One region of the Streptomyces sp. NPDC107528 genome, then DNA from elsewhere that is predicted to be linked to it. Evidence: riboswitches for the same ligand, from Rfam matches in the RefSeq annotation. Region 1 holds a riboswitch; the other holds the start of a gene.

Region 1 (11,841 bases):
GGCGAGGATGGAGTAATACAGATGGGGCATGCCGGCTTCCTGCTGGAGCTGCCGGTCCAGCGCGTCCTCCACGAGGGCGGCGGAGGCGATGTAGGCGCGCCAGGCGCGCTGCTCCTCGGGGGTGAGCCAGCGAGTCGTCATGCGACCAGTGTAGGTTTGTTTCAAACTTGAACCAAGCGGAGCGTGCCGATGCCGTCGTACCCCTACGTCCTGCTGTCCGCCGCGGTCTCGCTGGACGGCTACCTCGACGACACCACCCCCGAGCGCCTGCTGCTCTCCGGCCCGGCCGACTTCGACCGGGTCGACGAGGTACGGGCGTCCGTGGACGCGATCCTGATCGGCGCCGGCACGATCCGCGCGGACAACCCGCGGCTGCTGGTGAACTCGGCCGAGCGGCGGGCCGCGCGGGTGGCGGCCGGGAAACCGGAGTTTCCGCTCAAGGTCACGGTCAGCGCGTCCGGCGAGCTCGACCCGACGGCGAACTTCTGGCACACCGGCGGCGAGAAGATCGTCTACACGACGGAGAAGGGCGCGGCGCGCCTGCGCCGCGCGCCGGTCGCGGCGGACGTGGTCGCGCTCGGCGCCGACCTGGACTGGCGGGGCCTGCTGCGGCACCTGCGCGAGGTGCGCGGCGTCGAGCGGCTGATGGTCGAGGGGGGCGGCACCATTCACACGCAGCTCCTTCAGCAGGGGCTGGCGGACGAGGTGCAGCTGGTGCTGGCGCCCCTGTTCGTGGGCGACCCGGACGCGCCCCGGCTGTTCGGGCCCGGCGGCTACCAGGGCGGTCGGCTGCGGCTGGTCGAGACGCGGCAGATCGAGGACGTCGTGCTGATGCGCTACGAGCCGACGGCGCCCGGCGCGGGTGTCCTGCCGTCCGCCGCGGACCGGAGCTGGCTGGCGGTGGCCTGCGATCTGGCCGCGCAGTGCCCGCCGTCGGAGACGGCCTTCAGCGTCGGGGCGGTCGTGGTGGCGGCCGACGGCACGGAGCTGGCGCGGGGGCACTCGCGGGAGGGCGGCGATCCCGTGGTGCATGCGGAGGAGGCTGCGCTGGCGAAGATCGCGGCGGGGGACCCTCGGGTGACTTACGCCACGGTCTACACGAGCCTGGAGCCCTGCACACATCGGGCGTCCCGGCCGGTTCCCTGTGCGCGGTTGATCCTCGATGCGGGGGTGCGGCGGGTGGTGACGGCCTGGCGGGAGCCGGACACCTTCGTGGCGGGGGCCGACGGGAGCGGGCTGCTGGCGGGGGAGGGAGCGGATGTCGTGGTCCTGCCGGAATACGAGGGGCGGGCCAAGGCTCCGAATGGGCATCTGCTGCCCTGACCGCCCCGCCCGACGGGTGCGGAAAACACCGTTCAGGGCGGGGCCGGGGAAACGCGTGTGCATCTTGTCCTGCGGATGGCGTACTATTGAGTCATCGCCGCGGGGTGGAGCAGCTCGGTAGCTCGCTGGGCTCATAACCCAGAGGTCGCAGGTTCAAATCCTGTCCCCGCTACTGATGACTCAGGGTCGGAACTGATCAGTTCCGGCCCTGAGTGTTTTCCCCCCGACCGCGCCGCTCGTCCGGTCGGCCCTCACCACTCGCCCCGCGCTCCCGCATCGGCAACCCTGGTGAGGTGGAGCAACGGCGGATCTCGTACGCACGCCGGTTCGTCCGGCTGCTCCCCGCCCTGCTGATCGCGGCCGGATGCGTGTACGACTCCGTCACGCCCACGGACTTCACCGGCGCCCCCTTCTTCACCGCCGCACCCCTGGTCGCCGCCCCGCTCTACTCACAGCGCGGCACCGTACTCACGGGCATCGTGGCCGTCACCGCCCTGCTCGTGCTGCGCATCGTGCGCGGCGGCCTGCCCCGGGCCGGGGCGATCACGGAACTGGTCACCGTGGTCACCGTCTCCGTCCTCGCCGTCCTCATCAACATCCTCGTCCGCCGCAGCGACGAACGCCTCGCCTCCGCCCGCGAGATCGCCGAGGCCGCCCAGCGCGCCGTACTGCCCCAGCCCGCCGAGCGGATCGGCGGCTTCCAGATCGCGGCACGGTACGAGGCGGCGCAGGAGGGCGCGTCCATCGGCGGCGACCTGTACGCCGTGCAGGACAGCCCGCACGGCCTGCGGGTCGTCGTGGGGGACGTACGCGGCAAGGGCATCGGGGCGGTGGGCGCGGTCGCCGTGGTCATCGGGGCCTTCCGGGAGGCCGCCGAGCAGGAGGCCACGCTGGAGGCGGTGGCACTGCGCCTGGAGCGGGCGCTGGCCCGCGAGCGCGACCGGCGCGAGTGGGCCGAGTCCGACGAGGGGTTCACCACCGTCGTGCTCGCCGAGCTGCCGCACGGCAGCGGGATCGTGCGCCTCGTCAACCGCGGGCATCCCTCGCCCCTGTTGCTGCACGCCGACGGCACCGTGCGCGCGCTGCCCGCCGCCGAGCCCGCACTGCCGCTCGGCATGCGGGACCTGGGCGTCTGGCCCGACCGGGCCCAGGAGGCCGACTGCCCGAGCGGGGCCACGCTGCTCCTGTACACCGACGGCCTGAGCGAGGCACGGGACGCCGGCGACCGCTTCTACGACCCCGAGGCGGGACTCGCGGGGCGCGCCAACGCCCGCCGCGAGCCGGCCGCGCTGCTCGGCGTCCTCGCGACGGAGGTGCGGCGGCACTCGGGGGGCGGGATGGCGGACGACATGGCCCTCATCGCCGTACGGCGGCCGTGATGTCACCGGCCGTGACCGGGTGATCCCCCTCCGCATAACAACTGACATACCGTCAATACCCGTGTGACGCCTGAGGTCTGGCCAACTCGCCCGATTTAGGCCGCTCATGACCCGTAAGTCCGGGCGAAAATCGTTAATGATCAAGTGGAACAGCTTGGAATCAGCACCCCGGGTCTATTAACGTTCGATAACGCAGCGCGGTCGTCCCAGCCGTCACAAGAGTCGGCTCCGTGCGCACGCGCCGAATCTCGAAAGGGAACCGGGGAACCACCACCTTGGGGTGAATCGCGCAAATACCACCGTGAACTCACGGGCGGTATACGCGCGTAGGAGACCTTCCTGCTCCGAACCCGTCAGCTAACCCGGTAGGCGAGAAGGAAGGAAAGGAGTACGCCCACGTGGCGTCCAACCGGCCTGCCCCGCAAGCCCCGTTCGTGCCGAGTCAGCGCAATACCGACACCTTCGGCTACGACCGCGACCGCACCGACGAGGGCCCCTTCGAGGAGTGGAACCCCACCGCGGAGTCCCTTCGTCCCGTACGCGGCAGGCATCGCGTCTCCAAGCAGCGCGGCGGGGGACTCGCCCGCAGCTCCACGGTCCTCGGCGTCGGTGTCATAGCCGCCGTCGGCGCGGGCGGCATGGCCAGCGCGAACAGCGGCAAGCCGCCGGTCGCCATCACCATGCCGGACCTGCCCCTGATCTCGGACGACTCCTCCGACCCCGCCGAGGACGCGGCCACCGCGCTCAGCACCATGGGCGAGACCTCCGAGGACACCGCGCAGGGCGGTTCCGACGCCGGTGAGGCGCTGCGGAGCCGGATCATCGCGCAGGCCGAGTTCCAGCAGGACCAGATCGACAGCAAGGCCGCCGCAGCCGCGGTCGCCGCCGCCGAGAAGGAGGCCGCCGACGCGGCCGCCAAGGCGGAGAAGGAAGCCAAGGCCAAGGCCGCCGCCGCGAAGGCCGAGGCCGAGGAGGAGGCCCGCAAGAAGGCCGAGGCCGAGCGACTCGCCGAGCTGGCCAAGCAGTACACACTGCCGACCTCCTCGTACACCCTCACCTCGACCTTCGGGCAGGCCGGCGCCTACTGGTCCTCCGGCTACCACACGGGCCTCGACTTCGCCGCGCCCACCGGGACGCTGATCAAGGCCGTGCACAGCGGCACGATCACGTTCGCCGGCTGGGACGGCTCGTACGGCTACAAGACCGAGCTCACCCTCGACGACGGCACCGAGGTCTGGTTCGCGCACCAGTCCTCGATCAGCGTGAGCGTCGGCCAGAAGGTCAACACCGGTGACGTCATCGGCCGCGTCGGCGCCACGGGCAACGTGACCGGCGCCCACCTGCACCTCGAGGTGCACCCCGGCGGCAGCTCCAGCGGCATCGACCCGCTGGCGTGGCTGCGCGGCAAGGGGCTCACGCCCTGAAGTCCTGACGGCCCGTGCGCCTGTTGAGGCTCGGCCACTTCTGAACCCCGGCTTCCTGCTCCGATCCTCGGCAGTCCTGACGGCGTCCCCCCGACGTCAGGCCTGCCGGTATCCGCAGCGCCGGGGTTCGCCTGTTTACGGGAACTTTGCGGCCCTTCCGGAAGATCGGCCTCCATCACGGACGTTGATGTCGAGCATGACTTCTCTACGCAAGCTCGGCTCCTCCGACCTCGAGGTCTTCCCGCTCTGCCTCGGTGGCAACGTCTTCGGCTGGACCGCCGACGAGCCCCAGTCCTTCGCCGTCCTCGACGCGTACACCGAGGCGGGCGGCAACTTCATCGACACGGCCGACTCGTACTCGGCGTGGGTCGAGGGCAACGTGGGCGGCGAGTCCGAGACCGTCATCGGCAACTGGCTGAAGGCGCGCGGCAACCGGGCGGACATCGTGATCGCCACGAAGGTCAGCCAGCATCCCGACTTCCAGGGCCTCACCGCCGCCAACATCAAGGCGGCCGCAAACGCCTCCCTGCGTCGCCTCGGCACCGACCACATCGACCTCTACTACACCCACTTCGACAAGCCGGAAGTGCCGGTCGAGGAGATCGTCGGCGCGCTGGACGAGCTGGTGAAGGCGGGCAAGGTGCGCGACATCGCCGCCTCCAACATCTCGGCGACGCGGCTGGAGGCGTCCCTCGCCTTCTCCGACCGCGAAGGCCTGGCTCGCTATGTCGCCCTCCAGCCCCACTACAACCTGGTCTCCCGCGACACCTACGAGGGCGAACTCCAGAACCTCGCCGAACGGCAGGGCCTGGCGGCGGTCCCGTACTTCGCCCTGGCGGCCGGGTTCCTCACGGGCAAGTACCGCGCCGGTACGGCCGTGGACAGTCCCCGTGCCCAGGGCGCCGGCAAGCACGCGGAGACGGAGCGGGGCCGCAGGGTGCTGGCGGTGCTGGACGAGATCGCGTCCGCCCACGAGGTACCCGTGGCCGCGGTGGCCTTGTCCTGGCTCGCGGCCCAGCCGACGGTCACGGCCCCGATCGCCTCGGCACGGACGCCGGAGCAGCTGCCGGCGCTGCTGGGGGTGGCGGAGCTGACGTTGACGGAGGGGGAACTGGGGAGGCTCACGGCGGCGTCGGCATGATCCTCCCGCCGCCCCACGGTCACGTCCGATAGGGGTTGTACGCGGGGTAGGGCGCCGCCGCCCCGTATCCCGCGTACCCGCTCCCGTACGGCTGCCAGTGACCGGGCGGCGCCCCGTACCCATGAGCCGGCGGCCAGACCCGCGCCGCGGCCACCGCGTGCTCCAGTGCCGGCCGTGCGACCTCCCGGCGTCGCCACAGCTCGTGCAGCAACTCGTGTTCCCGTACGACGAAGTCGGCGCCGGCCCGCCCGCGGCGTCCCCGGTGCCGTAGGAACGCCAACGACGTGGCGTAGGCCTCGTACTGCGCCACGGCCCGCGCCGCCGTCCGCCCGCCGTGGCGGCGCGCGTACTGCCGGGCCACCCGCCGGTCCCGCATCGAGCCCAGTGCGTACGGCTCGCTCGGCGACAGCCACCCGGTGACGACATAGGCGGGCAGCTCCTCGCGCACGGTCCTCAGCTCGCGCTGCCGGGTCCAGATCACCAGCCAGGTGAGCAGCCCGAACGTGGGCACCATGAAGGCCGCGTACACCGCGAAGAACCCGAACTCGCCGAAGGACGACGAGCCGTTCCACAGGGCGTGCATGCCCATGGCGAGCAGCAGCCCGGAGAGGGGGAGGAGGACGCGCCGCGCGTGCTGCCGCTCGCCGGAGAGTGCGGCGATGCCGAAGCCGATGCCGGTCAGGACGGTGAAGAGCGGGTGCGCGAAGGGCGACATGATCACGCGGACGAAGAAGGTCGCCGCGGTGACGGAGGCGATGCCGCCGTCGCCGGAGAGCTGGTCGGTACCGAAGGCCGTACCGAGGTAGAGGATGTTCTCGGTGAAGGCGAAACCGGTGGCGGTGACGCCGGCTATCACCACGCCGTCGACGATGCCGGTGAAGTCCCGCCTGCGGAAGAGGAAGACCAGCAGGACGGCCGCGGCCTTCGCGATCTCCTCCACCACGGGCGCTATGACGGTCGCGCCGAGGGTGTCCGCGTGCGACGGATCGGCCGTCGCGGTCGCTATCCATCGGGTCGCGAAGCTGTTGGCGACGATCGCTATCAGCGCCGCCGCGCAGGCGCCCCAGGCGAAGGAGAACAGCAGATTGCGCCACGGGCCCGGCTCGACGCGATCCAGCCACCGGAACGCGGCGACCAGCAGCGGCACGGGCAGGACGGCCAGACCGAGCCCGACCAGGAACCCCTCGGTGCCGGTCTGCTCACGCACCAGCGCGAGGATGACCAGCCCGGAGAGCGCGAGCAGGGTGCTGAGCGCGCCGTAACGCACCCATCGCTTCTGCCACCAGTGCGCGTGCCGCAGTGCGCCGCCGGTGGGACCGGTGGGGTGCGTCGGATACGGGGGGCAGGTGGCCACGGCATGGACCCTAACGAGGCAGGGGCGCCGCCCGCAGCAGCGCGAGGGGGGCTCGGGCGCCGGTGGGGTTTGCTGTCGATGGTCTGGTCGGTGCTGGTGCTGGTGCTGGTGGTGATACTTGTGCTGGTGTCAGTGCTGTGCTTTCCGCTGCTCCTACCGCTGTACGCGGCGGAAGAGCAGGTCGTTCACCACATGACCCTTGTCCAGTCCCTGGCCCTCGAAACGGGTCAGCGGCCGGAACTCCGGACGGGGCGAGAAACCGCCGTCTGCCTGTGTGTTCTCGAAGTCGGGGTGCGCGGTCAGCACTTCGAGCATCTGTTCGGCGTACGGCTCCCAGTCGGTCGCGCAGTGCACCAGCGCGCCGGGCTTCAGCCGGGTCGCGGCGAGGCTGAGGAACTCGGGCTGGATCAGCCGCCGCTTGTGGTGCCGCTTCTTGGGCCAGGGGTCGGGGAAATAGACGCGCAGGCCGTTGAGCGAGTCCGGGGCGAGCATCTCGCGGAGCAGGATGATGGCGTCGCCGTTGCCGACGCGGACGTTGTTCAGGCCGTTGTGGTCGGCGAGGTTGAGGAGGTTGCCCTGCCCCGGGGTGTGGACGTCGACGGCGAGGATGTTGGTGCCGGGGTCGGCGCCGGCCATCTGCCCGGTCGCCTCCCCCATCCCGAAGCCGATCTCCAGCACGACGGGGTTGTCGTTCCCGAACAGCTCGGCGAGGTCGACGACACACTGCCCGTCGATGTCGAGCCCCCACTTCGGCCACAGCCGCTGCAACGCGTCCGCCTGCCCCGCGGTCACCCTGCTCCGCCGCGGCTGAAAACTCCGGATCCGCCGCTCGAAGTGCGACCCGGCGGGGTCGGCCTTCGGCCCGTCCGGGAACCGGGGTTCCCCCTTGGCCCGGGTGTGCCGAACGGAGACACCGGGATGATGACCGACGTGCTCGCCGGGGGCCTCGGACTGATGCGGGGTGCCGGGCTGGGGGGCTTCGGGGGCGTTGAGGGAGTCAGACACAGTGGGAACGATTTTACGGGGAGGCGGAGACGTTCCCGCCCGTCCGGCGTCTGAGGACGAGGCCCGTTCAGGGCCGAAGCGGGGGTCTGGGGGTCTGGGGGGCGGCAGCCCCAGGTACGGGACGGGTAGGGGCGGCGGGGGCGAGACGGGGGCGAGACGGGGGCGAGCCGGGCGCGAGCCGGGCGCGAGACGGGGGCGAGACGGGGGCGAGCCGGGCGCGAGCCGGGCGCGAGCCGGGGGCGAGATCACCCCGCCCCAGAACCAGCGGAGCGCCCCAGTACCACCAACGCCCGCCGAGCCACTTCCCGCCCGATCGGCAGCGAAGCCGTCGCCGCAGGACTCGGCGCATTCAGCACATGCACGGCCCGATCCCCTTCCCGGATCAGGAAGTCGTCCACCAGCGCCCCGTCCCGCAGCACCGCCTGCGCCCGCACCCCCGCCGCAGCCGGCACCAGATCATCCGCAGTCACCGCGGGCAACAGCCTCCGCACCGCCTGAGTGAACGCCGCCCGCGACACCGACCGCCGCAGCTCCCCGGCCCCGTACCGCCAGTGCCGCCGCGCCATCCGCCACACCCCGGGCCACGCCACCGTCGCCCCGACCTCCCGCGGCCGGACGACCCCCCATCCGTAGCCCTCGCGGGCCAGCGCCGGCACCGCGTTGGGCCCGATGTGCACATCCCCGTCGATCCCGCGCGTCAGGTGTACCCCGAGGAACGGAAACGCCGGATCCGGCACCGGATACACCAGCCCCCGCACCAGCTCGGGCCGCGCCAGCGAGTAGTACTCCCCCCGGAACGGCACGATCTGCACGCCGGGCTCGTCCCCCGTCATCCGGGCCACCTCGTCGCAGTACAGCCCGGCGCAGTTCACCAGCACCCGCCCCCGCACGACGTCCCCGCGCGTGGTCCGCACGGCGACCCCGAGGTCCGCCCGCCGGTCGATGCGCTCGACCTCCGCGCCGTACCGGATCTCCGCCCCGGACGCCTCGGCCAGCTGCCGCGCGACCCCGACGAAGTCGCAGACGCCCGTCGTCCCGACGTGTATGGCCGCGAGCCCTCGCACCTCCGGCTCGTACTCGGCGATCTGCGCGACGCCCAGCTCCCGTACCGGAATGCCGTTCTCCCGGCCGCGCTGCACCAGTGCGTGCAGGCGTGGCAGCTCCGCCCGCTCGGTCGCGACGATCAGCTTGCCGGTGACGGCGTGCGCGACGCCGTACTCCGCGCAGAACTTGACCATCTCGGCGGCACCCCGCACCGCGTACCGCGCCTTCAGCGACCCCGGACGGTAGTAGATCCCGCTGTGGATGACCCCGCTGTTGCGGCCCGTCTGGTGCCGGGCCGGACCCGGCTCCTTCTCCAGCACGGTCACCCGCGTCCCCGGCGCGGCACGCGTGATCGCGAACGCCGTGGCCAGCCCGACGATCCCACCGCCGACCACGAGCACGTCACAGTCGTAAGCGATCGCCCGCACCTGCTCCACCTCCCGGTTTCGATAATGCACTGCGCCACTGACAACGCACTCAAACCCGGGGGACCGACGCGGCCCGACCCGGGTGAGGGGCTCGCGCACCTCGGCGTGGCGATTTCGAGGGGGAACCTTTGGCAAGGGCGGGAAATCCGGCCACCGACCAGCCGTGATTCAGCCACGGAAAGTTCATGCGCCGCTTCGACGATGCGGCAGTCATCCGGTCTGCCGCTTCGGTGCGATGCAGCGGCACTGAACGAAACGGCCCCGCCATGAGACGCCTCGCCACGAGACGCCCCGCCATGAGACGCCCCGCCATGAGACGTGCATCCCTGAGAGGCACACCCCTGAGAGGCACACCCCTGAGAGGCACACCCCTGAGAGGCACATCCATGAGATGCCTCCCCCCGGCCCTGGCCCTCGGCCTTGCCGCCCTTCTGGTCGCCACCCCGGCCGGCGCCGACACGGGCACCGCCAAGAACGCCGGCACCCGGGACAGCTACGGCACCAAGGCGACGTACGCCCCCGGCCAGAACCCCCGCAGCTACCAGCGGCCCCCCGCCGGCTACACGCCCGTGTTCACGGAGAACGTCTCCCGGCACGGCTCCCGTTCCGCGACCGACGGCGAGGACGCAGACCTGGTGCTCACGCTGTGGCGGAAGGCCGAGGCCGTGGGCGCGCTCACCGCGAAGGGCAAGCAGTTCGGGCCCAAGGTGCAGGCGCTGCAGGAGGCCATGAGCACCGTGGGCTACGGAGACCTCAGCGGACGCGGCAAGCGGGAGATCCAGGACACGGCCGTACGGATGGAGCAGCGGCTGCCGGGGCTGTTCAAGCAGATCGCCGGCGCCAAGGAGAAGATCGACGTCGTCAGCTCGGGGCAGGGACGTGCCGTCGACAGCGCGAACCTGTACGCCGCCGCGCTCGCCGGCACGGACTCCGCCCTGAAGCCGCTGATCGGCTCGACCCGCACGGACGTCGACCTCCTGTACTTCCACAAGGCGGCCGGCGGTGCGGCCTACCGGGACTACATCGCGAACGACCAGCGGCTCGCGAGCACCCTGAAGTCGCTCACCGACCGGCCCACCACCCACCGCGCCGCCCGGGACGTACTGAAGAAGCTCTTCAAGGGCGCCTTCGTCGACCAGCTCTCCGACGACGACCGGGTGGCTGCCGCGACGGCCGTCTACAACCTGTACGCCATCGCGCCCGCCATGAGCGACGAGAGCCCCGGCGCCAAGGGCTGGGGCATGGAGCGGTTCATCTCCAAGGGGGACGCGGCCTGGTTCGGGTACCTGAGCGACGTGGAGGACTTCTACGAGAAGGGCCCCGGCTTCGTCGGCAGCGACATCACCTACAAGATGGCGGACGTCCTGCTCGACGACTTCTTCAAGCAGGTCGAGGCCAAGCGCGCCGGCACCAGTGAGCTGGGCGCAGAGCTGCGCTTCACCCACGCCGAGGAGATCATCCCGCTGGCCGCTCTGATGGGCCTGCCCGGCAGCACGAAGGGCGTGACGGCCGAGCGGCCGTACACCTACGCCGACAACGCCTGGCGGGGTGCGGCCGTGGCGCCGCTCGGTTCGAACGTCCAGTGGGACGTCTTCCGCAAGGGCGGCACCTACCTGGTGCGGATGCTCTACAACGAGAAGGAGACCGCGTTCAAGGCCGGTTGCCGCCCCATCGCCGAGGGCAGCACCTTCTACAAGCTCGACGAGCTGGAGCGCTGCTTCGGGCGCACGAACGGCGCCTCGTAACGCCTGCCGTCCGGACCGCACGGCGGCGCGGCGGCTCAGCCTTGCCGCGCCCCGCGCACGCGCGCGTGCCGGAGATCCCCGGCCAGGGTCTGTTGCGGAAGTGGCCTCTGCCGCGACGCGTGGCCGCCCTGCGGGCGACGAGGCCACTTTCGCAACAGGCCCTAGGCCGGCGCCATGAGCAGCGGCCGCGCCCGCTCCCGCAGCTCGACGACCCGCGGCTCGTCGCCGTACGGCTCCAGGCGGTGCAGCAGGTCCTTCACGTACTCGGTGGTACGCGCGGACGATATCCGCCCCGCGACCTCCACCGCCCGTACGCCTTGCTCGCACGCCGCGTCGAGATTGCCCGACTCCAGTTCGGCGACCGCCGAGACGACGAGCCGCAGTCCGTGCGAGCGCACGAACTCCTCCGTCGGCTTCGACAGCGCCTGTTCCGTGAACCGCCGTACCTGACGCGGTGCCTTCAGGTCCCGGTAGCACTCGGCGGCGTCCGCGGCGAACCGGTCGTAGGAGTAGAACCCGAGCCATGACGGGTCGTTGTCCCCCTCCCGGGACCGCTCCAGCCAGCCCTCCGACGCCTTCAGGGCCGCGCCGGCGGCCTGCGCGTCACTTGCGCGCGCGTGTGCGCGTGCCTCGACGAGGCGGAAGAAGCTCATGGTGCGGGCCGTGGCGAGCCCTCGGTTGCGTTCCAGCGCGGCCTGGGCGAGGTCGACGCCCTCGTCGCCGAAGCCCCGGTAGGTCGCCTGGAGCGACATCGACGCCAGGACGTACCCGCCGAGGGGCACGTCGGCGGCCGCGCGGGCGAGCCGCAGGGCCTGGATGTAGTACCGCTGGGCGGCCTCCTGCTGTCCCGTGTCGAAGGCCATCCACCCGGCGAGGCGGGTGAGTTCGGCACTCGCCCCGAACAGGGCACGGCCCACCTCGTCGGAGTACGAGCCGAGCAGCAGCGGCGCCGCCTCCACCCGTAAGCACTCGGGCACCATGGACGAACGCCAGTCGCC
Region 2 (11,841 bases), on a different contig from region 1:
GTGTACGAGGACCTGGCGCCGCTCCTGCCCGCGCGCGGGACACCAACAGGCTCGCCCCTCGACCCCACGCGCCCCTTCCTGCGCCCGCACGCACCCTGGCCGGACCGCGCCCGCACCCCCGCGCCCCAGCCCGCCCCGGCCGCACCCGACCCACCCGCCGCCGACAAGCCGGACGTCGCGCGCGCCGTCGACGAGGTCAAGCGCCTCCTCGGCGAGGGCCGCATCACCCAGGCCGTCGACATCCTCGGCTCGATCCTGCCCGCTGCCGCCGAACAGCACGGCGAGCACTCCCCGGTGGTGCGCACCCTGCGCAAGCAGTACGCGGCCACGCTCATGGACGACGGCCAGTACCGGCGCGCGCTGCCCGAACTGCGCCGCCTCGCCGATGAGCGCGCCGCCGAGGCCGGCCAGGCCGACCCGCAGTCCCTGCGCTTCCGCTACGACGCCGCCCAGTGCCTGGAGCAGCTCGGCGAACCGGCGGCCGCGCTCGCGGAATACCGCCGGCTGCTGCCGTACTACGAGAACCAGTACGTCTCCGGCGACCCCCAGCTCGCGCACGACGTCCGCCGCCGCATCGGCCACCTCCTGCTCGCCCTCGGCGACCGCCCCGCCGCCCACGACACCCTGGCCCGCCTGCTGCACGACGTGGAACGCCTGCACGGCCCCGGCCACCCCCTCGCGACGGACGTACGGCGGACGCTGCAGTGGCTGGGGCAGGTGCGCGGCTAGTCCCTGCCCGGCCGCCCCGGCGCCGGTGGGCCGGGCGGGGGTGCTTCGGTGCCCGAAGTCCTGGCGAATCGTTGGTCGAATGGGTTGGCCAGAGCTTGCCCACTGCCTACCATCGATCACCGCAAGACTTTGTGCGCCCGCCCGTCGCCCGACCACCACCCCTGGTGGAGGTGCTGCGCACCGCACCTGTTGTTGCGCTCCCTCAGGAGGTCTCCTTGCACCGCCGCCGTCGTACCGCGCTCCTTCTCTCCGCCGCGATCGTCGCGGCGCCCCTGCTGACCGCCTGCGGAAGCGACGCGCATCCGGGTGCGGCGGCCGTCGTCGGGGGCCAGCGGATCACCGTCGCGCAGCTGGAGAACCGGGTCGGCGAGGTACGCGCCGCACAGCGTGAGGCCGTCCCCGACGACGCCCAGTACGCGCAGGTCATCGCCAAGTCCGGCACCCTCCCGCGGGACGTCCTGCACACGATGGTTCTCGACCAGGTGCTGCACCGGGCCGCCCAGGAGGCGGGCGTGACCGTCACCCGCAAGGAGCTCCAGGAAATGCGCGGCGGCCTGGAGAAGCAGGTCGGCGGCGCCAAGGCGCTGGAGACGGCCTGGCTCCAGCAGTACGGCATCCCGCCGCAGCGCCTCGACGAGAACCTCCGCCTCCAGCTGGAGGCCCAGAAACTCGCCACCTCCCTCGGCACCGACACCGGCAAGCCCGCCTTCTGGAACGCCCTGGCCGAGGCGTCCAAGAAGCTCGACATCGACCTCAACCCGCGCTACGGCACCTGGGACGTCCAGAAGAGCGGCCGGGCGGACGCGAAGACGCCGTGGGTGCGCGAGGTGACGGCGACGGGGACGCAGCAGACGGCGTAGCGGCAGGGCAGCCGCCCCATGTGAACAGGCGAGGGCATCCCCACCCAGCCTGTGGACAACTTGCCTGTGGATAACTCGGGGGCCCGTCGGCGACGTGGGTTACGTTCGGATCGTGAACGCAACCAGTCCCGAAGCCGCCCCCGGCCGCATCGTCCTGCTCACCACCAGCCACCGTGTCGCACCCGGCCTGCTGTCCTGGCCCGCCTGGCAGGCGCTGCACGCGGCCGACCGTGTGCTGTGCGCGGACGGCGCGCACCCCCAGCTGCCGTATCTGCGCGAGGCAGGCATAGCGGTCGACGAGACCGCCCCGGCCGCCGAGCAGCTGATCGCCGCGTGCGCCGGCGGCCGCACGGTCGTGGTCGTGGCGACGGGCGAGGGCGAGCCGGCCCTGACGGACGGCCTGGCACGGCTCGCGGGCTCCGGACGGGTCAGCATGCCGGACCTGGAACTGCTCCCCGCCTCCTACGACCTGCCCGGCGCCCGCCTCCTCGACCTCGTCCAGGTCATGGACCGCATCCGCGTCGAGTGCCCGTGGTCCTCCCAGCAGACCCACAAGGGCCTGGCGAAGTACGGGATCGAGGAGGCCTACGAACTCGTAGAGGCGATCGAGGACGGCGACCGCGACGAACTCCGCGAGGAGCTGGGCGACGTTCTTCTGCAGGTCGTCTTCCACGCCCGTATAGCCGAGGAGGACCTGGAGTCCCCCTTCTCCATCGACGACGTGGCCGGCGGCATCGTCACCAAGCTCATCCACCGCCACCCGCACGTCTTCGGCGACGAGACGGCGACGACCCCCGAGGAGGTCAAGGAGCACTGGCTGCGCACGAAGGCGACGGAGAAGCAGCGCGAGTCGGTGACGGACGGGATCCCGCTCGGACAGCCGGGCCTGGCACTGGCCGCGAAGCTGGCGTCCCGGGTGCGTACGGCGGGCCTGGAGGTACCACTGCCGACGGGGGACGGCCTCGGCTACGAACTCCTCGCGATGGCGGTGCGCGCGGAGGCGGCGGGGGTGGACCCGGAGGCGGCCCTGAGGGTCGCGGCTCGGACCTTCCGGGATGCCGTGCGGGCCGCCGAGGGGGTGTCCCCTCAGTAGGGAGCGAGGCCGGACCGGCAACGGTTGGCGGGGAACAGGGGCCGGACCGGCAACGGATACCGTCAAGGAGTGACCAACCAGCCCACCCCCACCGGCACCACTCCCGGACTCTCCGGACCCTCCGGACCCTCCGAACCGTCCGGACCCCCCGACCTCTTCACCTGGGAGTTCGCGACCGACCCCTACCCCGCCTACGCCTGGCTCCGCGAGCACGCCCCGGTCCATCGGACCCGGCTGCCCAGCGGTGTGGAGGCCTGGCTGGTCACCCGGTACGACGATGCCAAGCAGACCCTCGCGGACAACCGGCTCTCCAAGAACCCCGCCCATCACGACGAGCCCGCGCACGCCAAGGGCAAGACCGGCATCCCCGGTGAGCGCAAGGCCGAGCTCATGACGCATCTGCTCAACATCGACCCGCCGGACCACACCAGGCTGCGCAGGCTGGTCTCCAAGGCGTTCACGCCCCGCAGGGTCGCCGAGTTCGCGCCCCGGGTGCAGGAGCTCACGGACCAGCTGATCGACCAGTTCGCGGCGAAGGGAAGCGCCGACCTCATCCACGAGTTCGCCTTCCCGCTTCCCATCTACGCCATCTGCGACCTGCTCGGCGTCCCCCGCGAGGACCAGGACGACTTCCGGGACTGGGCGGGCATGATGATCCGCCACCAGGGCGGCCCCCGCGGCGGTGTCGCGCGGTCGGTGAAGAAGATGCGCGGCTATCTGGCCGACCTCATCCACCGCAAGCGGGAAGCCCTGCCCGAGGAGCCCACGCCCGGTGAGGACCTCATCTCCGGACTCATCCGGGCCTCCGACCACGGAGAGCACCTCACCGAGAACGAGGCCGCGGCGATGGCCTTTATCCTCCTGTTTGCCGGTTTTGAGACGACCGTGAACCTGATCGGCAACGGCGTCTACGCGCTGCTCACACACCCCGAGCAGCGCGCCCGCCTGCAGTCGTCCCTCGCCGCCGGGGAGACCGGCCTCCTCGAAACCGGCGTGGAGGAACTCCTGCGCTACGACGGCCCCGTGGAGCTCGCCACCTGGCGCTTCGCCACCGAGCCGCTCACCATCGGCGGGCAGGACATCGGGGCCGGTGACCCCGTTCTCGTCGTCCTGGCCGCCGCCGACCGGGACCCGGAGCGGTTCGCCGACCCCGACGTCCTCGACCTCGGCCGCCGGGACAATCAGCACCTCGGCTACGGCCACGGCATCCACTACTGCCTTGGCGCCCCGCTGGCCCGCCTGGAGGGCCAGGCCGCCCTCGCCACACTCCTCACCCGCCTCCCGGATCTCCGACTCGCCGTGGACCCGGGGGAGTTGAGGTGGCGCGGAGGTCTCATCATGCGTGGGCTGCGCACACTTCCGGTGGATTTCACACCAGTTGGGTGAGTGCGTCCACCTCGTCAAACGTGACGCGCGCTCAACTCTGTGATCTTCACGTGATCTACGCGGCATTAACTTGTGACAAGTGATCGAATGCCTATACGTTCACGGATCAACGACGGCGCCAGGTTTAAAGCGCCGCGGTCACTGCTGCCTCGTGAAAGGTCCCCGCATGCTCTCCGGGAACGGTCGTCACCGTCGCCCCCGTCAGGCGCCGGCTCTCCTCGTCGCGGCCGGAGTGACCGGGTCCGCCATCGCCATCCCGCTGCTCGGCGCCGCGAGCGCGAGCGCCGCCGACGGCACCGTGTGGGACAAGGTGGCCGAGTGCGAGAGCGGTGGCTCCTGGAGCACGGACGAGGGCAACGGGCGCTACGGCGGACTGCAGCTGACCCAGGACGACTGGGAGCAGTACGGCGGCCTCGACTTCGCCCCGCGTCCCGACCTGGCGAGCCGTTCCCAGCAGATCGCCGTGGCGCAGGAGATCCTCGCCGACCAGGGAACCAAGCCCTGGGGTACCTGTGCGGTGCTCAACGGGCTCACCCCGAAGAACGGCTTGGTCGACCTCGACACCGGAGTGGACGACGACTCGCCGTCCGATGTGTCCGGGTCCTCCGGCTTGCTTGATTCGTCCGGCTCATCGAGTTCGTCCAATTCGTCCGACTCCTCGGGTTCCTCGAACTCGTCGGACCCGGCCGATGGCTCGTCGGGTTCGTCGAGCGAATCGCCCAGCGCTTCGTCCGAATCGCCCCAGGACTCATCCTCTTCCCCCTCTTCCCCCTCTTCTTCCTCTTCTACGTCTTCGTCCCCTTCGTCGTCCAAGGCGGACAGCTCCGCGAAGGCCGATGCGTCACCCGACGCCAAGGCCTCGAAGTCGCCCGACAGCTCCCCCGTGGAGACCTCGGACGGGGACAATCAGGACAACTGGGTGCAAGATGTGGGCGCCTGGAGCCTCGTCGACACCGGCGCGCTCACCGGCGAGGAGGCCGGCTCCGGTCGGCACCGCGGGCCCAGTGCCGATGAGAGCGAGACCGTGGACCCGGCCCCCGAGTCCTCCGGTCGCCACGCCTCGTACAAGGTCCGCGCCGGCGACACTCTGGCCTCCATCGCCGACTCCCTTGACCTCGACGGCGGGTGGCGGGCGCTGTACGACGCGAACAAGGGCGCCATCGGCGGCAACGCGAACGACATCGTCCCCGGTCAGACCCTGGACGTCCCCGTCGAATAAGGGCCGAACGGGGCGAAAAACAACGAGAGTTCGCGTCACCTTTCGCACCTGAATGTCCGTTTTGAATGCGGTGAGAGATAGATCTCAGAAGCCCTGATCGTCTTTGTAATTCCGGGAATCGGGTGTCTACGGTCGTGATCGCTCGTCACCACGAGCCCCGGCTGCCGCAACGCCGAATCCTGCCAGTGGCCGCACGGGAACAGTCGTCGCGTCAAGCGCCGTAGGCAGGAGCGGGGGACCCAAGGTAAGCGCCGGGTCCGGCAGTTGAGGCCTTTCGGGGCCGCACGCCGGAGTCGGCTTGGGGTGAAGCCGCGCAACGCGAGCCGAAAGGCGGACGAGCGCGGCCGGGCAACTCAACCGGCCCGAACCCGACAGCTCACCTCGCAGGCGTCGGTGAGGGGATCCAACCATGCTGTTTTCCAGCAAGGGCAAGCACCGTCGTCCGTCCAAGGCCGCCCGCGCCATAGCCGTCGTCGGCGTCACCGGCGCCGCCGCCGTCGCCGCCCCGCTGATGGCGGCCGGCAGCGCCTCCGCCGCCACCGCCTCCGAGTGGGACGCCGTCGCCCAGTGCGAGGCCGGCGGTAACTGGTCCATCAACACCGGCAACGGCTACTACGGCGGCCTGCAGTTCTCCGCCTCCACCTGGGCCGCGTACGGCGGCACGGCGTACGCCTCCACCGCCGACCAGGCCACCAAGGCGCAGCAGATCGAGATCGCCGAGAAGGTTCTCGCGGGCCAGGGCAAGGGTGCCTGGCCGCACTGCGGCACCGGCCTGTCGAGCGCCGCGTACAACGGCTCCGGCTCCTCGCAGAGCACCGAGGCCACCCCTCGCGCCACCGAGGAGCAGCCGGCCTCCCGCTCCGCCGACCGTCCGGCGGCCGAGAAGAAGTCGACCAAGACCGTCACCACCCCGACCGGCAAGAAGGTCAAGAAGGGCGACGGCGAGTACAAGGTCGTCAAGGGTGAGACCCTCAGCTCGATCGCCGAGAAGAAGAAGGTCAAGGGCGGCTGGGAGAAGCTGTTCCAGCTGAACAAGGACATCGTCGAGGACGCCGACCTGATCTACCCGGGTCAGCAGCTGCACCTGAAGTAATACGCGGCCACAAGCTGAACCACAGAGCCCTCACATCCGTGGAACTCATCATGAAGACCTCGTGAGGGTCACCCCCGTCCCCCACGGGCTCCCCGCTCCGGTGCGTGTTCCCCCGTACGCACCGGGGCGGGGCTTTTTCTTTCCCTGTTGGTCACCCACCCTTTGTTCCGGTAGGGAACAATGGGTACGGTTCGGTCCTGTCCACGGGACGGTCGGTCGGCTGCCGATGTCCCCGGGGCGGTTAGGCTCTAGTCGCAAGGCTCACAGCCCCGCACCACCAGCGACACAGTGCTTCACATCCCAAGAAGGAGATACTCGTGCCGTCCATCGACGTCGTCGTAGCCCGGGAAATCCTGGACTCCCGAGGCAATCCCACGGTCGAGGTCGAGGTCGGCCTCGACGACGGCAGCACGGGTCGTGCCGCCGTTCCGTCCGGCGCTTCGACGGGCGCCTTCGAGGCCATCGAGCTCCGCGACGGCGACTCGAACCGCTACCTCGGCAAGGGCGTGGAGAAGGCCGTCCTCGCCGTCATCGAGCAGATCGGCCCGGAGCTGGTCGGTTACGACGCCACCGAGCAGCGCCTGATCGACCAGGCGATGTTCGACCTGGACGCCACCGACAACAAGGGCTCCCTCGGCGCCAACGCCATCCTCGGCGTCTCCCTCGCCGTCGCCCACGCCGCCTCCGAGGCCAGCGACCTCCCGCTGTTCCGCTACCTGGGCGGCCCCAACGCGCACCTGCTGCCGGTGCCGATGATGAACATCCTGAACGGCGGCTCGCACGCCGACTCCAACGTGGACATCCAGGAGTTCATGATCGCCCCGATCGGCGCGGAGTCCTTCTCCGAGGCCCTGCGCTGGGGCGCCGAGGTCTACCACACGCTGAAGAAGGTCCTGAAGAGCAAGGGCCTGGCCACCGGCCTCGGCGACGAGGGCGGCTTCGCCCCGAACCTCGGCTCCAACCGCGAGGCCCTCGACCTCATCCTGGAGGCGATCAAGGAGGCCGGCTACACCCCCGGCGAGCAGATCGCCCTCGCGCTCGACGTCGCCGCGTCCGAGTTCTACAAGGACGGCGTCTACACCTTCGAGGGCAAGGACCGCTCGGCCGCCGAGATGACCGAGTACTACGCGGAGCTCGTCGACGCGTACCCGCTCGTCTCCATCGAGGACCCGCTGTTCGAGGACGACTGGGACGGCTGGAAGACCATCACCGACAGGCTCGGTGACAAGGTCCAGCTCGTCGGAGACGACCTGTTCGTCACCAACCCCGAGCGCCTGGCCCGCGGCATCGACGAGGGCGCCGCCAACGCCCTGCTGGTGAAGGTGAACCAGATCGGCTCGCTCACCGAGACCCTGGACGCCGTCGAGCTGGCCCAGCGCAGCGGCTTCAAGTGCATGATGTCCCACCGCTCCGGCGAGACCGAGGACGTCACCATCGCCGACCTGGCCGTCGCCACCAACTGCGGCCAGATCAAGACCGGCGCCCCGGCCCGCTCCGAGCGCGTCGCCAAGTACAACCAGCTGCTGCGCATCGAGGAGATCCTCGACGACGCGGCGGTGTACGCCGGCCGCAGCGCGTTCCCGCGGTTTCGCTCTGCGAACTATTAAGCACAGCAAGGGCTGAGCCGGCTGAGCCCCAACCTGGGGTGAGGCTTAGCCAGTCGTACGTACGTCCCCGTACTCGGTCCCGTACCGTGTGCGGGGACGTACGCATGTGAAACGGGAGGCGGGACATGGCCGTCAAGGATCGGGACCGGTTCTCCACCGCGACCAGGATCCGGTTGCTCGGCGAGCAGACGGCGGCCCGTGTCTACCGCTCCCAGACGAAGCGGCAGGCCCGGCGCTCCAGGCTCACCGGACGCGCCGCGCTGCTCGCGCTGGTCGTCTGCACCATGGTCGTCGCGCTCGCCTACCCGATAAGGCAGTACGTCTCCCAGCGCGCCGAGATCGCGGACATGCAGCGGGAGAAGGAAGACGCCGCACAGCGGGTCGAGCAACTGCGCGACGTCAAGGCACGCTGGCAGGACGACGCCTACGCCGAGCAGCAGATCCGGCTGCGGCTGCATTATGTGATGCCGGGGGAGACCGGCTACATCGTGATCGACCCGGACGCGGCCAAGCAGTCGCGCGCCGAGCTGGGTGCGGCCGACCGCCCCTGGTACGCGAACATCTGGGACGGGGTCGACAAGGCCGACGCGTCCCGGCAGTGAACCGATCGTCCGGACCGGTCGTAAGACCGCCGACGAGAACAGACAGAAAGACAGGCATGGAAACCGCCCCGCCGCCCACCCCGCGCACCGAGCCCACCGACGCGGACGTCGAGGCCTTCAAGCAGCAGCTCGGGCGTCCCCCGCGCGGGCTGCGCGCGATCGCGCACCGGTGCCCCTGCGGGCAGCCGGACGTCGTCGAGACGGCCCCGCGGCTGCCCGATGGCACGCCCTTCCCGACGCTGTACTACCTGACGTGCCCGAAGGCGTCGTCGGCGATCGGCACGCTGGAGGCGAACGGCGTGATGAAGGAGATGACGGCGCGGCTGGAGTCCGACCCCGAGCTGGCCGCGGCGTATCGCTCGGCGCACGAGGACTACATCCGGCGGCGCGACGAGATCGAGGAGCTGACGGGCTTTCCGAGCGCGGGCGGTATGCCGGACCGGGTGAAGTGTCTGCACGTGCTGGTCGCGCACTCGCTGGCCGCGGGGCCCGGTGTCAATCCGCTGGGCGACGAGGCCATCGCGATGCTGCCGCAGTGGTGGAGCAAGGGCGCGTGCGTGACGCTCCCCGAGAAGTCCGGGGCGACCGGGAACTCCGAGGCGTCCGGGGAGTCCGAGGCGCCTGGGGAGTCCGAGGAGGACGGCCGGTGACCCGTGTCGCCGCCATCGACTGCGGTACGAACTCCATCCGGCTCCTCGTCGCCGACGTCGACCTGCGGACCGGGGAACTCGTCGACCTGGACCGCCGTATGACCATCGTGCGGCTCGGCCAGGGTGTCGACCGCACGGGGCGGCTCGCGCCCGAGGCGCTGGAGCGGACCTTCGCCGCCTGCCGTGACTACGCGGCGATCATCAAGGAGCACGGCGCCGAGCGGCTGCGGTTCGTCGCCACGTCGGCCTCCCGGGACGCCGAGAACCGGGACGAGTTCGTCCGCGGGGTCATGGACATCCTCGGCGTCGAGCCCGAGGTCGTCACAGGGGACCAGGAGGCCGAGTTCTCCTTCACGGGCGCGACGAAGGAGCTCGTGGGACGCGAGGACCTGCACCGCCCCTACCTCGTCGTGGACATCGGCGGCGGGTCGACCGAGTTCGTCGTCGGCGAGGAGCACGTCCGCGCGGCGCGCTCCGTGGACGTCGGCTGTGTGCGGATGACCGAGCGCCATCTGGTCCGCGACGGCGTCGTCTCCGACCCGCCCTCCGAGGAGCAGGTCGCCGCGATGCGGGCCGACATCGAGGCGTCCCTCGACCTGGCCGAGGAGACGGTGCCGCTGCGCGAGGCCAGGACGCTGGTGGGGCTTGCCGGTTCGGTCACCACGGTGTCGGCGATCGCGCAGGACCTGCCCGACTACGACTCGGCCCGCATCCACCACTCCCGGATCGGCCACGACCGGGTCCGCGAGATCACCGACTGGCTCCTGCGCTCCACCCACGCCGAGCGCGCGGCCGTACCGTCCATGCACCCGGGGCGAGTTGACGTCATCGCGGCGGGCGCGCTGGTGCTGCTCGCGATCATGGAACGGATCGGCGCCGAGGAGGTCGTCGTCAGCGAGCACGACATCCTCGACGGCATCGCCTTCAAGGTGGCGGAGGCGGCCCGGTAGGGCGGGCGTGGCCACCGAGCCGCGGGGCGCCCGCGGATGGCGCGAAGATGCGCAACGGCCCCGGTACCTCTCCACGAGGTACCGGGGCCGTTGCGTCAAAGCCCGTGCGGGCTGTCCGTCAGTTGCAGAGGAGGACGAGGAGGCCGCTGCACCCTCCGTCGTCGCCATGGCCGCCGTGGGCCGGACTGGACTGTACGGCAGTGGCGTTCATGGCGGCGGGCGCCGCTGTCGCAGTGGATGCGGCAGCCGTACCCAACGCAAGGGCGATACCAAGGGCAGCGCCGACCGAGACTATTCGCTTGGCAGCCCGCAGGGGCGCCTTCTGTGAGGTGATCATGGCTGCACGTTATGTGCCCTTCTGATCATTTTCGCGCGGAGTGTGGCCGACCGGGTGACGGTGCCTCAGATTGCCGCCGCGGGGTAGTCCGGGTCTCGATTTATTACCAGTGGGTAGCTTTCGGTTGAGCAGGTCGGCTAGCGTATGAGCGCCCCCGAGGGGGCTTTCGGGGTCGCCGTCGACCTGCCGCGGGGGCTCGATCGAGAAAGTTCGTGAAGTTCTTCACAAGGAATTCGGCCCTGTCGGACCACGGATCGGTGTCGGTTGACCCTTCCGAGGGGTGAACAGCCCCTTGAACATGTTCAGATGGCCGGTGTAAAGAGGCTCTGGGAGCTGCTCGCCCGAGGGTGTTCCGGTCCGCTCACAGGGGCCCCGGAGGGACAGAGAGGCAGCTCACGCGGCATTGACAACGGGGCGTATCGCATCCCGGTTCCCGATCGTGACCATGACCTGCGTCACGCGGGCCGGGGAGTGTAGCACAGGGGCTGCAAGAGCTTGTGAAGGGGCGCACGAGCGACCCCCCTGGGGCAGGTGGATACTCGATGGCATGAGCACCACGGAGCGTCCCAGGATCCTCGTAGTAGGCGGTGGGTACGTAGGCCTGTACGCAGCTCGGCGCATCCTCAAGAAGATGCGCTACGGAGAGGCGACCGTCACGGTCGTCGACCCCCGGTCGTACATGACCTACCAGCCCTTCCTCCCCGAAACCGCCGCCGGCAGCATCTCCCCGCGCCACGTCGTCGTCCCGCTGCGACGCGTGCTGCCCAAGGCGGAGGTCCTCACCGGCCGGGTCACCACCATCGACCAGGACCGCAAGGTCGCCACGATCGCCCCGCTGGTGGGCGAGGCGTACGAGCTGCCTTTCGACTACCTGGTCATCGCGATGGGCGCGGTCTCCCGCACCTTCCCGATCCCCGGCCTCGCCGAGCAGGGCATCGGCATGAAGGGCATCGAGGAGGCCATCGGCCTGCGCAACCACGTCCTCGAGCAGCTCGACAAGGCCGACTCCACGACCGACGAGGAGATCCGCCGCAAGGCGCTCACCTTCGTCTTCATCGGCGGTGGCTTCGCGGGTGCGGAGACCATCGGCGAGGTCGAGGACATGGCCCGCGACGCGGCGAAGTACTACACCAGCGTGTCCCGTGAGGACATGCGGTTCGTCCTCGTCGACGCCGCCGACAAGATCCTGCCCGAGGTCGGCCCGAAGCTCGGCCAGTACGGCAAGGAGCACCTGGAGGCCCGTGGCGTCGAGGTCTACCTCTCGACCTCCATGGACTCCTGCGTCGACGGCCACGTCGTGCTGAAGAACGGCCTC

What was found. A riboswitch is a leader RNA that binds a small molecule or an ion and turns the genes downstream of it on or off. The one in region 1 is predicted to bind cyclic di-AMP.
Positions count from the first base shown of each region.
Region 2: it holds a riboswitch for cyclic di-AMP, as region 1 does, so the genes downstream of both, ACZ7L5_RS40205 (transglycosylase family protein) here and ACZ7L5_RS16885 (M23 family metallopeptidase) in region 1, are expected to answer to the same signal.

Region 1 is NZ_JBVKAV010000004.1:682,278-694,118, forward strand. Features, by position in the region: gene ACZ7L5_RS16865 (MarR family winged helix-turn-helix transcriptional regulator) at 1-141, opposite strand, end outside; gene ACZ7L5_RS16870 (dihydrofolate reductase family protein) at 190-1,323, shown strand; tRNA gene ACZ7L5_RS16875 (tRNA-Met) at 1,422-1,495, shown strand; gene ACZ7L5_RS16880 (PP2C family protein-serine/threonine phosphatase) at 1,599-2,702, shown strand; cyclic di-AMP (ydaO/yuaA leader) riboswitch at 2,932-3,089, shown strand; gene ACZ7L5_RS16885 (M23 family metallopeptidase) at 3,101-4,126, shown strand; gene ACZ7L5_RS16890 (aldo/keto reductase) at 4,323-5,267, shown strand; gene ACZ7L5_RS16895 (PrsW family intramembrane metalloprotease) at 5,287-6,621, opposite strand; gene trmB (tRNA (guanosine(46)-N7)-methyltransferase TrmB) at 6,775-7,626, opposite strand; gene lhgO (L-2-hydroxyglutarate oxidase) at 7,872-9,098, opposite strand; gene ACZ7L5_RS16910 (histidine-type phosphatase) at 9,485-10,843, shown strand; gene ACZ7L5_RS16915 (MFS transporter) at 11,005-11,841, opposite strand, start outside.
Region 2 is NZ_JBVKAV010000016.1:137,473-149,313, forward strand. Features, by position in the region: gene ACZ7L5_RS40180 (protein kinase domain-containing protein) at 1-729, shown strand, start outside; gene ACZ7L5_RS40185 (SurA N-terminal domain-containing protein) at 945-1,589, shown strand; gene ACZ7L5_RS40190 (nucleoside triphosphate pyrophosphohydrolase) at 1,702-2,682, shown strand; gene ACZ7L5_RS40195 (cytochrome P450 family protein) at 2,752-4,068, shown strand; gene ACZ7L5_RS40200 (transglycosylase family protein) at 4,235-5,287, shown strand; cyclic di-AMP (ydaO/yuaA leader) riboswitch at 5,494-5,692, shown strand; gene ACZ7L5_RS40205 (transglycosylase family protein) at 5,697-6,380, shown strand; gene eno (phosphopyruvate hydratase) at 6,698-7,987, shown strand; gene ACZ7L5_RS40215 (FtsB family cell division protein) at 8,113-8,589, shown strand; gene ACZ7L5_RS40220 (DUF501 domain-containing protein) at 8,646-9,239, shown strand; gene ACZ7L5_RS40225 (Ppx/GppA phosphatase family protein) at 9,236-10,189, shown strand; gene ACZ7L5_RS40230 (NAD(P)/FAD-dependent oxidoreductase) at 11,074-11,841, shown strand, end outside.